Regions from separate parts of the Halobacillus sp. AWM4_238 genome, predicted to be linked through region 1. Evidence: predicted binding sites of a transcription regulator. Region 1 holds the regulator's gene; the other holds the start of a gene.
The links. The regulator LexA, encoded in region 1, represses DNA repair genes until DNA is damaged. The targets are predictions, from matches to a motif close to CGAACATATGTTCG.
Positions count from the first base shown of each region.

Region 2: a site for LexA is predicted at 2,086-2,099, ahead of ACXACN_RS07870 (Y-family DNA polymerase). Genes of this name have one in related genera too.

Region 1 covers NZ_JBSWSY010000002.1:978,789-981,940, reverse strand. The annotation lists gene tkt (transketolase) at 1-54, opposite strand, end outside; gene ACXACN_RS05020 (DUF896 domain-containing protein) at 232-465, opposite strand; gene ACXACN_RS05015 (YneB family resolvase-like protein) at 547-1,206, opposite strand; gene lexA (transcriptional repressor LexA) at 1,507-2,130, shown strand; gene ACXACN_RS05005 (hypothetical protein) at 2,177-2,401, opposite strand; gene glnA (type I glutamate--ammonia ligase) at 2,563-3,152, opposite strand, start outside.
Region 2 covers NZ_JBSWSY010000002.1:1,510,813-1,513,964, forward strand. The annotation lists gene ACXACN_RS07860 (YqkE family protein) at 156-380, opposite strand; gene ACXACN_RS07865 (iron-sulfur cluster biosynthesis family protein) at 377-709, opposite strand; gene ACXACN_RS07870 (Y-family DNA polymerase) at 772-2,046, opposite strand; gene ACXACN_RS07875 (SDR family NAD(P)-dependent oxidoreductase) at 2,276-3,070, opposite strand; gene ACXACN_RS07880 (MBL fold metallo-hydrolase) at 3,075-3,152, opposite strand, start outside.

The DNA of each region.
Region 1 (3,152 bases):
GATTGTTAAAGTTCTAATCGTATTAATTGATGTTTGTTCAAGGCTGTTTGCCATGTTCAACATTCCCCTTTCTTTTCAGGTATATGTACCATGTATTATCCTATAATGAAATTCATTTTGAAACAAGCTTTGTGCAAAATTTCGCACAGCCTCAAAACTAATTTCCCCCTTATCCAAGGAATTAAACAAAAAAATCCGCATTCGAAAAGATCGAATACGGAGGATTTGGCATTAATTCTTTTTTTCATTCTTTTGCATTTGACGAAGCTTCTCCGGAGTGACGTCTTTCCCTTCAGGGTCTATGACGGTTACACCTTTCAGCTGATTTTTAAAAGATTGACGCGCATTTTTCAAATATTCTTGGCGCAATTTCTGCTGTTCTGCTTTTTCTTCTTTCGAAAGGTCTTCCTTTTTGGATTTATTCGCTAATTCATTTATACGATTAATCTTTTCTTTTGATAACATAGATCCTTCTCCTTTACTCATAGTCTGGATCGTAAACACACGAAAAAGACAAGAAATACAAAATTCTTGTCTTTAAATATACTACCTTGATTCTTCATCTTTTTCAAGAGATAGGTATTCCTTGTACCTACGATGAACCGTAGCCTTTGATACATTATACCCAAGTCCTCTTAGGGTCGCTGCAATATCTTTGAATGGCAAATCACTTTTCCTTAAACGGACCACTTCTTCAATAGGAAAATCGATTCTTTCACGACCTGGAGCCTGATCCCGATTTGACAAATTGTTTGAAGGATCATAACCCTCTTCCACGGCTTTTCTCATCCCCCGACGTATTTTCATATTATGTATTTTTCTTTGGTATTCCTCTACGATTCCTACAATCTGCAAAACCATCGAATCAGACTCAGATAACTGCAATTCTCCCTGGTTTGAGAGTGAGTACACCTTGACCTTCAGCCGGTTCATTTGATGAAACAAAGCAATCTTCGTATTCCCCCGCCCTAAACGTGTTTCATCTTGAATTAACAAGGCTTCCGCACGCCCGGAAGAAAAACATTCCAACATGCGGAAGACCCCTTCGCGTTCGATATCGTAACCACTCGCTTGCTCTTCAATACATTCAACAACTTCAAAACCATGACTCTCTGCCATTGAAGTCAATTCAGCTCGTTGTCGTTTTAATGAAGTCACTTGCGCTTCCTTTTCCGTACTTACCCTGCAATATAAAATCACTTTCACTTGAATGTTCCTCTCTCTTTCTCTATTAAACAGCAGTGACCATAGAATAATAGAGAATGATAAAACTAACAATAAAAAGAATAATGTAGGTGTAATCCAGCTTAGATAATTTGTTAAACATTGATAACCCCTCCGCATTCGTAGAACGAACGTTCTTAAGAACCTGTGTTCGCTTTTGTTACTTTCATTATATACGAACACAGGTTCTTGTCAATGGTATTTTTCGAACGCTTGTTTGTATTTTTCAAATATAAGTGGTACAATGTGGTTACTATAATCCTATGTACGAGGTGCTAATCTATGAGTAAACTTTCAAAGCGGCAGCAGGAAATACTAGATTTTATTAAAGAGCAGGTTTTATCAAAAGGATATCCACCATCTGTAAGGGAGATCGGTCAATCTGTCGGCCTCGCTTCAAGTTCGACTGTGCACGGTCACTTATCCAGATTGGAGAAAAAAGGATACATTAGACGCGACCCGACCAAACCTCGTGCCATTGAAGTGATCGAGTTAGAAGAAGATCACAGCATCCCGAGAAGTGAAGCTTCTTACGCTCCAGTAATCGGTAAAGTCACGGCAGGTTCGCCGATTACAGCTGTAGAAAATATCGAAGAATATGTTCCCCTACCAGATACACTTGCAGGATCCGATGACAACACGTTCGTCCTCATTGTTCAAGGGGAAAGTATGATTGAAGCAGGAATTCTCGATGGGGACATGGTCATCGTCAGACAACAACAGACGGCCCAGAACGGCGATATCGTTGTTGCAATGACAGAAGACGAAGAAGCTACAGTGAAACGGTTTTTCAAGGAGAGAAATCACGTTCGTCTCCAGCCTGAAAACGCAACTATGGAGCCGATTCTACTTCAGGATGTGTCCATTTTAGGAAAAGTCGTAGGTCTATATCGAACGGTACATTAAAAGAAAGAGACGAGTTTAGAAAACTCGTCTCTTTCTATATTTCTGCTTATGCTCCATGTTTCTTTTTATTAGGCGCAAAAGGCAAGACGGCTAACATACGACTTTTTGTAAACCTCCTGACCTTTTTCCGCTCAAAGCAATACGCAATGACATAGTCCTCCCTGATGTCCACCACTCTCATTACCCTTTGAGACATGACACCCTCATGGTCGATATAGATTAATTCCAGTTTCATTTTTTCACGTTTTGAGCGGTGAAATAAAGAATCCATTGGCGATCCCTCCATATAACACGAACGTTTGTTCTTATTATATGCCTTTACCCACCTCAGGTATACGACCAAAATTTAGAAATTTATTCTGTAAACCCTATGTAGCCTGCATTTATAAAAAAAGAAAACCCTTGAAGCCATCAGCCTCAAGGGTTTGGATATTAATAGGTCTGTAAGTATTGTTCGCGTTCCCATGGGTGAACCTGAGTTCTGAACATATCCCACTCAATTTCCTTTGCTTCAATGAAGTGTTCAAACAGGTGTTCACCGAGAGCTTCCACCATAATTGGATCTTGATGCAGCTCTTCCAATGCATCATACAAAGTGGCTGGAAGGTCTTTCACTCCGTGCGCCTCACGCTCTTTCTTATCCATCACGTAGATGTTTCGATCCACAGGAGCCGGTGCTTCCAGTTTGTTTTCCACACCATCTAGTCCAGCAGCAAGAAGGACAGCCATCGCCATGTACGGGTTCGCTGATGGATCCACACTACGTACTTCAATTCTTGTGCTCAAACCACGGGAAGTTGGAACACGCACGAGTGGACTACGGTTTTGACCAGACCATGCCACATAACATGGAGCCTCATACCCTGGTACAAGTCGCTTGTAAGAGTTGACTGTAGGGTTTGTCACGGCTGTAAAGTTCGTTGCATGCTTGATGATGCCTGCTGTGAACTGGTAAGCCACTTCTGAGAGTTGCTCTTTTCCTTTTTCATCAAAGAATGCATTGCCCTTCTCATTGAAGAGAG
Region 2 (3,152 bases), 530 kb from region 1:
CATGGTCCGAATGTTTCAATTTTTCGAAAAAAATCACTGATCGCGCCCTAACCCAAGGAATAACACCCGATTCGAAACGAATAACGACCGAACAAAGCACTATTGCGACTCTACTCAACATTCCCACAAAAAATAAGCACTCCGCTATGGAGTGCTTATTTTTTGAAGGACTTCCAATCAAGGTCGCTTTCATTCAGCAGTTCCTCAAAACTTTTGTTTGCTTCTGCTCGCTTGCGCTCTTCGATGCGGCGCTGCTTTTCCTTTTCTTCCTGCTCGACAGCCTGCTTCTTCAGCTCCGTCTTTTTAGAGGTGAGCTTAGAAAGAACATCGGCATTCAGCTGATCTCCGAGTGAACCAGGTTGAGGTTTTTTCTTACTCATACGGTCGCTCCTTCTTTCACATCTTTGATTGGGATGATCGGGTTCAGAATACCGTCCGGGCTTGAAAGGCGGAACGTGCCTTTTATAAAGTCAAGCTTCATATCCTTCTTGAAAAAGGTGGCTTGCTGATTGTCGATAATGACGGAATAATCCTCATTTTCTACGTTAAGATCTGTAGAGCGTTCTTCTTTTTCCAGACGAATGGTTGGCAGTCCATTCACACCGCATCCACACCCTTCCGTATCATAAAAAAGGCGAATAAGCGGACGCTCGGGATCCTGAATTTGTTCCAGCTGTTGCTTTGCTTCTTCGGTGATGCGTAATTTCATCGTTCATCCCTCCTGTTTCTTCTATTGTAAAAAAACCGCGCTTCAGAGGCAACGGTTCTGCTTTATTCTGCATAGTGTCCACCGACGAGGCGGCTTCTGTGACGGGCGGTTCCTGCATCGGTCCAGGAAACCGCACGAAGAAGCATATCCTGCCCGTAGCGTTCGCGGATTTCATCCATCACATAGCCAAGGTCCCTCTTTTTATCGCGGCCATCGTCAAACAAGTCGAGTTGGACGTTGGCATCTTCCGTAATGTTCCCAAGGGTGATGGAGATGCGGCGGACGACACCGCCGTTGTAGAATCGGTGGAACAAGGTGAGGCAGGCATGGTAAATGTCCATCGTAATGCTCGTCGGATGTTCAATAGATACGGAGCGGTGAAAGCCGCCGGCACCTTCACTTTTGCTGTAGCCGATCCCGAGGGAAATCGTTCTTCCTGCATGGCCTTTTCTGCGGGCACGACGGGCAACTTCTTCACACATTTCAAGGATGACATACTTTACCTCTTCAGGATCTTGATAATCTCGAAGGAGAATTTGACTTTTTCCATAGCTTACCTGGCCATGAATGATCGGTGCGCCCGGGTCAGACAGATCGACACCATTCGCGTGGTAATACAGCTGATTCCCCATCACACCGAAAGTTTTTTCAAGACGCTCAAGCGGGAATTTTGCCAGTTGCCCGACTGACCAGATGCCCATGCGATTCAGCCGGTGCTCCAGCCGTGGTCCGATTCCCCACATTTCAGACAGGGGAGCGACCGGCCACAGCTTCTCGCGAAAATCATCATACGTCCAACGCGCGATGCCTTTCTTTTTTGCTTCAAGATCGAGACAAAGTTTGGAAAGCAGCATGTTCGGACCGATGCCAATAGCAGCATCCAGATGGAACGTTTCTTTTAATTCATCGACAATCATCTGAGCCGTTTCCTCCGGGACACCGAACTTCCCCTTGTTGTCCCCTACTTCTAAAAAGCTTTCGTCAACACTGTACGTATGGATTTTTTCTTTCGGGACAAATTTATGGAAAAGGTTCGTCACTTGCGTGGACACTTCTAAGTACTTCCTCATTTGCGCGGAGACGATGACGATTTCCGGTGCGGAAGGTATTTCGAACAGGCGGCTTCCTGTGCGGATGCCGTATTTCTTTTTCATCGCCGGAGTCGCAGCCAATACGACACTGCCTTTTCGGTTCGTATCCGCTACAACAGCAAGCGGGACCGTGAGCGGATCGAGTCCGCGATCGATCGCCGCACAGCTCGCGTAGAAACTCTTCATGTCGACACACAGAATCCCTCTGTCCGTATACTTTCCATAATCGATGTTCGGATTGCCCATGTCGTCTCCACCTCCTTTACCTAGTATATCCTCATTATGCGAATATATGTTCGCATTTGCAAGTACCAATTCCTGCTACCATTTCCTGTCTGACCTTCTGCCTGACCTGGTCATACAAATATTGGCGCACCAGGTCTTACATATTTTTCCACCAACTCCCGCACACCACTAACCAAAAAATGCTCTTCCCGTGTGGGGAAGAGCATTTTTTGGTCGTGTTTCATTATTTTTATTTCTTGTTGAATTGTCTTTGCATCAGTTTTTCCATTGCGACCGGTGCGAGGGAGTAGACTTTGCTCCCGGAATCCATCCAGGACGGCATATTGATCTCTCTCTGTTTTGTGAATAGATGTTGGACAACGGTTCTTGCTACGCGGTTCGGATCAAGCATGATCTTATCGACCGACTTCTCATACTTCCCGCTTGGATCCGCCTGTTGGAAGAAGTTCGTTCTGACAGGCCCGAGATTGACGGAAGTGACATAGATGCCTAAAGGCTCCACTTCCATCCTTAGGGCATTCGTGAACCCTATGACCGCGTGTTTAGTCGCAGCATAAACGGCTGATTTCGGTGTGGCGATTTTGCCTGCTTGGGAGGCTATGTTGATGATATGTCCTTCTCCATGCTGTACCAAATGTGGAAGCAACTGATGGGTAGCGCGAAACAGCGACTTCACGTTAACAGACAACATGCGTTCAATATCTTGCCAATTCGATTCAGCCACTGAATCAAACACAGCAATCCCGGCATTGTTGATCAGCCCGTCGATCGAGCCGTGTTCATAGCATATCCGGTCAATCGTATCTTTCCATTCGGCATCATTCGATAGATCCGCGGGATACCATGGACTTTTAATGCCAAAGGCTTCTTCTATTTTTTCTGCGATGATTTCCAGTTTGTGTGAAGTACGCGCAACAAGAATCGGTGTCCCGCCTTCCCGAGCGACATGAATCGCGAGAAATTCACCAATCCCGCTAGAGGCTCCTGTGATAAGTACTTTCTTTCCTTTTACTCGTTCGCTCATTCAATCACCTATTTGCTTGATAAAATTTCTCTCCGTCTACGTAAGAGACCTTCAGCTTTTCAACGCTTTCTAAGTAGTCCAG